Regions from separate parts of the Diaphorobacter sp. LR2014-1 genome, predicted to be linked through region 2. Evidence: riboswitches for the same ligand, from Rfam matches in the RefSeq annotation. Region 2 holds a riboswitch; the other holds the start of a gene.
What was found. Region 2 has a riboswitch for S-adenosylhomocysteine ahead of ahcY (adenosylhomocysteinase). Riboswitches for the same ligand answer to the same signal wherever they lie in the genome.
Positions count from the first base shown of each region.

Region 1 (5,194 bases), on a different contig from region 2:
GTCTTGGGCGAAGGGCGGTCGATCAGGCGCTGGCGCTGTCCTCGCCGATCAGCAGCCGCGTGGCGCTCAGGAAGCGGTGCGGCGGCACCTCCAGGCTCGTCGGCGCGGGCTTGTTGCGGTACACGCGCCCGGCGTTGTCGAACGTGGAGCCATGGCAGGGGCAGAAGAAGCCCCCGGGCCAGCCCGCGCCCAGGCCGGACTGCGGCGCGCCCGGGGCCACGGCCGTGGGCGAGCAGCCCAGGTGCGTGCAGATGCCGATGGCCACGAAGACCTCCGGCTGGATGGAGCGGTGGGTATTGCGCGCGTAGTCGGGCTGCTGGTCCTTGGCCGATGCGGGGTCGGCCAACTGTGCCTCCAGCCCCTGCAGCGACTGCAGCATCTCCGGCGTGCGCCGCACGATCCAGACGGGTTTGCCGCGCCACTCCACCGTGAGCATGCCGCCCGGCGGCAAGCCGGCGATGTCCACCTCCACGGCTGCGCCCAGGGAGCGTGCGCGTTCGCTGGGCGCCAGGCTGCTGACCAGGGGCACGGCCGCGCCGACGGCGGCCAGCCCCCCGGCGGCGGCCGTGGCGTGGATCAGGGTGCGGCGATCTGCGTCGGGCGCAGCGCAGGTGCACGAGGCGGGCAGGGCAGTCATGGCGATTCCTTCACGATGGGCGCGGCCAAGGGGGCGCGCGCTTGCTTGTCCTGACTCAAGAGCCGTGCCAGCCTGGCCGCGCGGCACTGCGTGCGAAATCCCTATGTGGAACAAAGGCTTACCTCCCCCAAGGAGTCAGCGCTGCCATGGTGGAGGGTAGAAACACTGCCAATGCATGCCATTTGTGACACCATATGTCACCATGGCCGACACTCCTGATCTTTCTCCCACCCCGGCGCAGGTGGCGCAGACCGCGCTGCTTGCCTCCTGGCTGGAGGGGCTGCCCGAGCCGCACATCCTGTTCGACCGCGGCTACCGCATCGTGGCCGCCAACGGCGCCTACCGTCGCCAGTTCGGCCAGGGCGCGCCGGTGGTGGGGCGCACCTGCCATGCGGTCTCGCACCATTCGCCCGTGCCGTGCGACCAGGCGGGCGAGACCTGCCCGCTGGCGCGCTCGCTCTTCAGTGGCCAGCGCGAGCGCGTGCTGCACCTGCACCACACCCCGGCGGGCGAGGAATACGTGCAGATCGAACTGGTGCCGCTGCGCGACGAGGCGGGCCAGCTTCAGTACTTTCTGGAGAAGATGGAGCCGCTGCGCATTGCCCAGGGGCAGCCGGGCGCGCTGGGCATGATCGGGCGCGCGCCCGCGTTCCAGGCCGTGCTGGAGCTGATCGCGCGCGTGGGCCCGTCGCAGGCCAGCGTGCTGCTGCTGGGCGAGTCGGGCACGGGCAAGGAGCTGGCCGCGCGCGCCGTGCACGAGGCCAGCCCGCGCGCGGGGCGGCCGCTGGTGGTGGTGGACTGCGCCAGCCTGCCCGAGACGCTGTTCGAGAGCGAACTGTTCGGCCACGAGCGTGGCGCCTTCACCGGCGCCCATGCCGCACGCGCCGGCCTGGTGGAGGCGGCGCACGGCGGCACGCTGTTCCTGGACGAGGTGGGCGACATCCCGCTCACCATGCAGGTCAAGCTGCTGCGTTTGCTGGAAAGCGGCACCTACCGCCGCGTGGGCCACACCGAGCTGCGCCGCGCGGACATCCGCCTGGTGGCGGCCACCCACCGCGACCTGCGTGCCATGGTGCGCGAGGGGCGGTTTCGCCAGGACCTGTACTACCGCCTGAGCACCTTTCCCATCCAGCTGCCCGCGCTGCGCGAACGCCCGCAGGACATTCCGCTGCTGGCGGAATCGCTCCTGCAGCGCGTGGCCGGGGGGCGGGGCCTGGTGCTTGCGCCCGCGGCGCTGCGCCGGCTGGCGCAGCACCCCTTCCCCGGCAACGTACGCGAGCTGCGCAACGTGCTGGAACGTGCCGCGCTGCTGACCGACGGCGCGGTGGTGACCGCCCATACGATCGAGCGCGCGCTCTCGTTCGATGCGCCCGCGGCGGCGCCGGCCCGCGCTGCGCAGCAGCCCGACCATGCCACCCTGCGTGACATCGAATCCGAGGCCCTGCGCGCAGCGCTGGCGGGGGGGGCCGCGTCGCGTCGCGAATTGGCGCGCGCCCTGGGGGTCAGCACGCGCACGCTGTACCGCAAGCTGCGACTGTTACGGGAGCAGGGCTGATGCTCCTTGTTTGATAGCTTTTAGCGCTTGCTGTGGCTGGCTTGCGGTCTGTTTTTGCTTGAAACAGCCACCGCCCCGTGTAGGGGCCACGTTCTGGGCGCACAGTGCACGCGGGGGTATATCCATATGCCTGCCCCCCAAAGGTGGGCCGCGTAGAATTCGACGCTTTCCCGAGGAGCGCTGCAGCGCCCGCCGGCCGGGGCCGCACAGGCGGCTCGCGCGTGGCGGCGTCAGGCTCGGGCCCACCGCGGCATGCAGCCGTGCGTGTACCAACGGCGCTCACCTGATGTGTCTGTTCTTGTTATCCAGGTGAGCCCCATGCCGTCGTCCGCCCCCGCATCTTCCGTCCCTTCGCACGCCGTGCCGCCCATGCGCCTGTCGGGGCTGGAGCCCGTGTTCATCGGCGAGGGGAGCTTGTTCGTCAACGTGGGCGAGCGCACCAACGTCACCGGCTCCAAGGCGTTCGCGCGCATGATCCTGAACGACCAGTACGAGCAGGCACTGTCGGTGGCGCGCCAGCAGGTGGAAAACGGCGCGCAGATCATCGACGTGAACATGGACGAGGCCATGCTGGACAGCAAGGCCGCGATGGTGCGCTTTCTGAACCTCATCGCCTCCGAGCCCGACATCGCCCGGGTGCCGGTGATGGTGGACAGCTCCAAGTGGGAGGTCATCGAGGCCGGCCTGCGCTGCCTGCAGGGCAAGGGCATCGTCAACTCCATCAGCATGAAGGAGGGCGTGGAGGAGTTCAAGCGCCAGGCCAAGCTGATCCGCCGCTACGGCGCGGCCGCCGTGGTCATGGCCTTCGACGAGAAGGGCCAGGCCGACACCTTCGCACGCAAGACCGAGATCTGCGAGCGCGCCTACCGCATCCTGGTGGACGAGGTGGGCATGGCGCCCGAGGACATCATCTTCGACCCCAACATCTTCGCCATCGCCACGGGCATCGAAGAGCACGCCAACTACGCCGTGGACTTCATCGAGGCCGTGCGCTGGATCAAGCAGCATCTGCCGGGTGCCAAGGTGTCGGGCGGCGTGTCCAACGTGTCGTTCAGCTTCCGCGGCAACGAGCCGGTGCGCGAGGCGATCCACACCGTGTTCCTGTACCACGCCATCAAGGCCGGCATGGACATGGGCATCGTCAACGCGGGCATGGTCGGCGTTTACGACGATCTTGACCCCGAGCTGCGCGAGCGTGTGGAAGACGTGGTGTTGAACCGCCGCCCCGACGCGGCCGAACGCCTGCTGGAGATTGCCGAGGCCGCCAAGGGCGCCGCCAAGGACGACAGCAAGAAGCTGGAGTGGCGCGGCACACCCGAGCACCCGAAAACCGTGGGCGAGCGCCTGTCGCACGCGCTGGTGCACGGCATCACCGACTTCATCGTCGAAGACACCGAAGAGGCCTACCAGCAGATCGTGGTGCAAGGCGGCGGCCGCCCGCTGCACGTGATCGAAGGCCCGCTGATGGACGGCATGAACATCGTGGGCGACCTGTTCGGCGCGGGCAAGATGTTCCTGCCGCAGGTGGTCAAGAGCGCCCGCGTGATGAAGCAGGCCGTGGCCCACCTGATCCCTTACATCGAGGAAGAAAAGCGCCAGCAGGAAGCCGCCGGCCTGGACGTGTCCAGCAAGGGCAAGATCGTCATCGCCACCGTCAAGGGCGACGTGCATGACATCGGCAAGAACATCGTGACCGTCGTCCTGCAGTGCAACAACTTCGAGGTCATCAACATGGGCGTGATGGTGCCCTGCCATGAAATCCTGGCGCGCGCCAAGGCCGAAGGCGCGGACATCATCGGCCTGTCGGGCCTGATCACGCCCAGCCTGGAAGAGATGCAGTACGTGGCCGGCGAGATGGACAAGGACGAGTACTTCCGCATCAAGAAGATTCCATTGCTGATCGGCGGCGCCACCTGCTCGCGCGTGCACACGGCCGTCAAGATCGCGCCGCAGTACCAGGGCCCCGTGGTCTACGTGCCCGATGCCTCGCGCAGCGTGAGCGTGGCGCAGAGCCTGCTGGGCGAGCAAAAGGACAGCTACCTGGCGGAGGTGCAGGCCGACTACGACCATGTGCGCCACCTGCATGCCAACAAGAAGAAGACGCCGGTGTGGCCGCTGGCGCAGTGCCGCGCCAACAAGACGCGCATCGACTGGGCGCATTACCAGCCGCCGGCGCCCAAGTTCATCGGCCGGCGCGTGATCAAGAACATCGACCTGGCCGAGCTGGTGCCCTTCATCGACTGGGCACCGTACTTCCAGACCTGGGACCTGGCTGGCAAGTACCCCGACATCCTGCAGGACGAGGTGGTGGGCGAGGAAGCCACGCGCGTCTTCCGCGACGCACAGGCCATGCTCAAGAAGATCGTGGAGGGCCGCTGGCTCACGGCCCACGCCGTGGTGGGCTTCTGGCCCGCCAACACCGTGCGCGATGACGACATCGAGCTGTATGCCGATGCCGCGCGCGACAAGGTCGTGCTCACCTGGTACGGCCTGCGCCAGCAGGCCGAGAAGCAGCCCGACGCCGAGGGCCGCATGCGCCCCAGCCGCTGCCTGGCCGACTTCATCGCGCCTCGCCCGGAGGGTGGCGCACCCACGCAGGCCGACTACATTGGCGCGTTTGCCGTCACTGCCGGCATCGGCGTGGATGCCAAGGTGGCCGAGTTCATGGCCGACCACGACGACTACAGCGCCATCACCCTCAAGGCCCTGGCCGATCGCCTGGCCGAGGCCGGTGCCGAATGGCTGCACCACCGCGTGCGCACCGACTGGTGGGGCTACCAGGCGGGCGAGCAGCTGTCCAACGACGAACTGATCGCCGAGAAGTACGTGGGCATCCGCCCCGCGCCGGGCTACCCCGCATGCCCCGATCACCGGGTGAAGAAGCCGCTGTTTGCATTGCTGGGCACGGCCGACGTGGACATGGACATTACCGACAGCTACGCCATGACGCCCGCGGCCAGTGTGAGCGGCTTTTACTTCAGCCACCCCGAGAGCACCTACTT
Region 1 is NZ_MTBE01000001.1:97,518-102,711, reverse strand. Features, by position in the region: gene petA (ubiquinol-cytochrome c reductase iron-sulfur subunit) at 23-637, opposite strand; gene BV908_RS00510 (sigma-54-dependent Fis family transcriptional regulator) at 840-2,192, shown strand; S-adenosyl-L-homocysteine riboswitch at 2,359-2,480, shown strand; gene metH (methionine synthase) at 2,511-5,194, shown strand, end outside.
Region 1: it holds a riboswitch for S-adenosylhomocysteine, as region 2 does, so the genes downstream of both, metH (methionine synthase) here and ahcY (adenosylhomocysteinase) in region 2, are expected to answer to the same signal.

Region 2 (5,194 bases):
GGGCATCGGCGGTGATGGCGCCATCGGTGGTCAGGGTGTCGTCGATGTCGGTGAGCACGCCGGTGATGCATGTGCGCGCCAACTCGTCCCATGAGGCAAGAGGGTGCATGGCGGATGGGGGTCGCGTCAACTGTTCTGCAACGCCAACCCCGCATGCTCCCGCAGCGGATGGAAATGAATCTTCGGGAACCGCTCCTGCGCCAGCCGTACGTCATATGGGCTCGTGCACAGATAGGCGAGCGTGTCCGCCGCATCGCGCGCCATGCGCATCGGATACGCGTTCTCGAACTCGCGCAGTTCGGCCGGCGTGTCGGCGGTGATCCAGCGGGCTCCCGTGTACTGGCAGGCTTCCAGACGGATGTCGCAGTCGTATTCGGTGTTCAGACGGTGTTGCACCACTTCGAACTGCAGCTGGCCCACGGCACCCAGCAGCATGTTGCCGCCGGCCTCGGGCTTGAAGACCTGGATGGCGCCTTCCTCGCCCAGCTGCATCAGGCCCTGCTGTAGTTGCTTGGTGCGCAGCGGGTTCTTCAGCACCACGGTCATGAACATTTCGGGGGCGAAGAAGGGCAGGCCGGTGAACTGCAGGTTGGCACCGTCGGTGATGGTGTCGCCCAACTGCACGCCGCCGTGCGTGGTGAAGCCGATGATGTCGCCGGCGTAGGCCTCTTCCACCGCCTCGCGGCGCTGGCTCATGAAGGTGACCACGCTGGTGGGGCGCAGCTCCTTGGCGGTGCGCTGCACCTTGAGCTTCATGCCGGGCGTGTACTTGCCGCTGGCCACGCGCACGAAGGCGATGCGGTCGCGGTGGTTGGCGTCCATGTTGGCCTGCACCTTGAACACCACGCCCGAAAAGCCTTCGTCTTCGGGCAGGATGGTTTTCTCGACGGTCTGCTTGTTGACGACGAGCGAGCTCTTGCGCGGGCCGGGCGGGGGCGACATGTCCACCACCGCATCCAGCACTTCCATCACACCGAAGTTGTTCACGCCCGAGCCGAAGAACACCGGTGTGAGCTTGCCGGCCAGGAAGGCTTCATGGTCCCAGGGCGCCGAGGCACCTTGCGCCAGCTCCATGCTTTCCAGTGCGTCGTCAAAGGCCTGACCGAAGCGCGCGCGCAGCTTGTCGGCATCGGCCAGCGGAATGACCTCGAAGTCCTGCGGGCGCTTTTCGCTGCCGGGTTGGAAGACCGTCATGCTTTGCGTGCGCAGGTTGATGATGCCGCCGAAGCTCTTGCCCTGGCCCACGGGCCAGGTGATGGGGCAGCAGGGCATGCCCAGCTCACGCTCCACCTCGTCGAGGATGTCCAGCGGGTCGCGCACCTCGCGGTCCATCTTGTTGACGAAGGTGATGATGGGCGTGTCGCGCTGGCGGCAGACCTCGATCAGGCGGCGCGTCTGCGCCTCCACGCCGTTGGCCGCGTCGATCACCATCAGGGCCGAATCGACGGCCGTGAGCACGCGGTAGGTGTCTTCCGAGAAGTCCTTGTGGCCCGGCGTGTCCAGCAGGTTGATGACATGGTCGCGGTAGCTCATCTGCATCACGCTCGACGCCACCGAGATGCCGCGCTGCTTCTCGATCTCCATCCAGTCGGACGTGGCGTGGCGGCTGGCCTTGCGGCCCTTCACGGCGCCGGCGATCTGGATGGCGCCGGAGAACAGCAGCAGCTTTTCCGTCAGCGTGGTCTTGCCGGCGTCGGGGTGGGAGATGATGGCAAAAGTCCGGCGGCGCCGGGTTTCTGGGGCGTACGACACAGTGATTCTGGGTGAGGGCCGCGCGGTGCGCTGCGGCCGGTGCGAGAAGAGGCGGGCGCACCCTGCGGGAACGCCCTGGCATTGGGCGGGGATTCTACGGCGCAGCGCGTGGTGCGGGGGCGCCGGTATAATCTTGCACTTTCCGAGGAGCGTTGCAGCGTCCCCAGCACGGCGGGGCGCGAGGCTCGGAAGTCATACCCAGCAACGACGCTCACCCACGCCTTGCGGTGCGGTGAGCCCCATCCCCCAGGCGCGGTTTTTTCAGATACCCATCAAGGAAACCACCATGAGCGCTGTTCTCAAGTCCCCAGCCGACTCCGCGATTGCCGATATCTCCCTGGCCGACTGGGGCCGCAAGGAGATCCGCATCGCCGAAACCGAGATGCCTGGCCTGATGGCCATCCGCGAGGAATTCGCGGCCAAGCAGCCCCTGAAGGGCGCACGCATCACCGGCTCGCTGCACATGACCATCCAGACGGCCGTGCTGATCGAGACGCTCAAGGCCCTGGGCGCCGACGTGCGCTGGGCCTCGTGCAACATCTTCTCCACCCAGGACCACGCCGCCGCCGCGATTGCCGCCACCGGCACGCCGGTGTTCGCCATCAAGGGCGAAACCCTGGTGGACTACTGGGACTACACCCACCGCATCTTCGACTTCGGCCCCAAGGGCAGCGAGGGCGAAGGCCCAAACATGATCCTGGACGACGGCGGTGACGCCACGCTGCTGATGCACCTGGGCAAGCGCGCTGAAAAGGACGCCTCCGTGCTGGCCAACCCCGGCAGCGAGGAAGAGCGCATCCTGTACGCCGCCATCAAGGCCAAGCTGGCCGAGGACAGCACCTGGTACAGCCGCAAGAGCGCCCAGATCATCGGCGTGACCGAAGAGACCACCACCGGCGTGCACCGCCTCAAGGAAATGTCGGCCAAGGGCACGCTGCTGTTCCGTGCGATCAACGTGAACGATTCGGTGACCAAGTCCAAATTCGACAACCTGTACGGCTGCCGCGAGTCGCTGGTGGACGGCATCAAGCGCGCCACCGACGTGATGATTGCCGGCAAGGTGGCCGTGGTGGCGGGCTATGGCGACGTGGGCAAGGGCTCGGCCCAGGCGCTGCGCGCCCTGAGCGCCCAGGTGTGGGTGACCGAGATCGACCCCATCAATGCCCTGCAGGCCGCTATGGAAGGCTTCAAGGTCGTGACCATGGAGTGGGCCGCCGACAAGGCCGACATCTTCGTCACCACCACGGGCAACCGCGACGTCATCACCTTCGAGCACATGAAGGCCATGAAGGACCAGGCCATCGTGTGCAACATCGGCCACTTTGACAACGAGATCCAGGTCGCCAAGCTGGAAGAGCACTGCCAGTGGGAAGAGATCAAGCCCCAGGTGGACCACGTGATCTTCCCGGACGGCAAGCGCATCATCCTGCTGGCCAAGGGCCGCCTGGTGAACCTGGGCTGCGGCACGGGCCACCCCAGCTTCGTGATGTCCAACTCGTTCGCCAACCAGACGATCGCGCAGATCGAGCTGTTCACCCACCCCGAGGGCTACGACGTGGGCAAGGTCTACGTGCTGCCCAAGCACCTCGACGAGAAGGTGGCGCGCCTGCACCTGAAGAAGGTGGGCGCCATGCTGACCGAGCTGAGCGACGAGCAGGCCGCCTACATCGGCGTGCCGAAGCAGGGCCCCTACAAGCCCGACACCTACCGCTATTGATTGTCAAAAAGCATAGCTGCTTGCGCTTGCCAGTAGTCGTTTTCAGCATGAAAAATTGCTGAAAGTGGCTCACTGCAAGCGCTGCCAGCTATCGATATGAGAGGACAGCGCGATGCGCGCGGACGTATTTCTGGTGGAAGGCGGCTACGCGGCCACCCGGTCGCAGGCCCAGCGGTTGATTGCCGCCGGCGTGCAGTGGCGCCTGGCGCCCACGCTGCCGTGGCAGAAGGTGGCCAAGAACGGCGACGACATTCCTGCGGGGGTCGAGGTGCAGCTGCTGGACGCTGCGGAGGCCAAGTACCTCTCGCGCGGCGGCCTCAAGCTTGAAGGTGCGCTGGCTGCCACGGGCCTGCAAGTGGCTGGCCTGCGCTGCCTGGACGTGGGGCAGAGCACCGGCGGTTTCACCGACTGCCTGCTGGCACATGGCGCTGCCCAGGTGATTGGCGTGGACGTGGGCCACGGCCAGTTGCACGAGCGGCTGCGCGCCGACCCGCGGGTGGTCTGCGTGGAAGGCGTGAATGCCCGGGCCCTCACGCCCGAGGCGCTGCAGGACGCCTGCGACGTGGCGCTGTCCGAAGTCATCGAGGACGCGGAAGACAACGACACCCAGCCCCAGGCCCCCTACGCCTGGATGCGCAACGGCGGCATGGTGGACGATGAGTACGACGACAGCGACGACGCCAAGGAGCATGAGATCGAGAGCTTCAAGGCCGAGCGCGCCGCCAAGGCCAAGGCACGCGCCGAGGGCTCATTGCCCGTGCAGCGCCGCCGCCGTCCCGGGTGCGAGGACGTGGACATCACGCCAGCGTTCGATCTCGTCACCGGCGACCTGTCCTTCATCTCGCTCACGCTGGTGCTGCCTGCGCTGGTGCCGCTGTTGAAAGAGCAGGGCCAGCTGCTGATGCTGGTCAAGCCGCAGTTTGAGTTGCAGCCCGGCCAAGTGGGCAAGGGCGGCATCGTGCGCGATGCGCAGCTGTATCCGCAGGTGGAGCAGCGCATCCGTGACTGCTGCACGGAGCTGGGGCTGCACGTGGTGGCCTGGATCGATAGCCCCATCGAGGGGGGCGACGGCAACCGCGAGTTCTTCATCCATGCAAGGAGGAAGGCATGAGCCTTTCCACGGCCTTTCCGGTCAGCTTTGAATTCTTCCCGCCCAAGACGCCCGAGGGCGCCGACAAACTGCGCGCCGTGCGCCAGCAGCTGTATGCGCGCCGGCCCGAGTTCTGCTCCGTCACCTACGGCGCGGGGGGCTCCACGCAGGCGGGCACCTTCGGCACGGTGCGCGAGATCCTCGCCGAGGGCGTGAGCGCGGCCTCGCACTTCTCGTGCATCGGCGCCACCAAGGACAGCGTGCGCGCGCAGCTCGCCGAGCTGAAAGCCATGGGCGTGAAGCGCCTGGTTGCGCTGCGCGGCGACCTGCCCAGTGGCTACGGCATCGGGGGCGAGTTCCATTACGCGAGCGATCTGGTGGCGTTCATCCGCGCCGAGACGGGGCGCGACTTCCACATCGAGGTGGCGGCCTACCCCGAGGTCCATCCCCAGGCCCGTTCGTCTGATGCCGACCTGCAGGCCTTTGCCACCAAGGTGCGCGCGGGCGCCGACTCGGCCATCACACAGTACTTCTTCAATGCCGACGCCTACCTGCGCTTCGTGCAGGACGTGCGCCGCCTGGGGCTGGACGTGCCCGTGGTGCCGGGCATCATGCCGATCATGGGCGCGTCGCAG
Region 2 is NZ_MTBE01000026.1:26,507-31,700, reverse strand. Features, by position in the region: gene BV908_RS16025 (HAD-IIB family hydrolase) at 1-109, opposite strand, end outside; gene BV908_RS16020 (peptide chain release factor 3) at 127-1,752, opposite strand; S-adenosyl-L-homocysteine riboswitch at 1,891-1,972, shown strand; gene ahcY (adenosylhomocysteinase) at 2,039-3,469, shown strand; gene BV908_RS16010 (TlyA family RNA methyltransferase) at 3,582-4,580, shown strand; gene metF (methylenetetrahydrofolate reductase [NAD(P)H]) at 4,577-5,194, shown strand, end outside.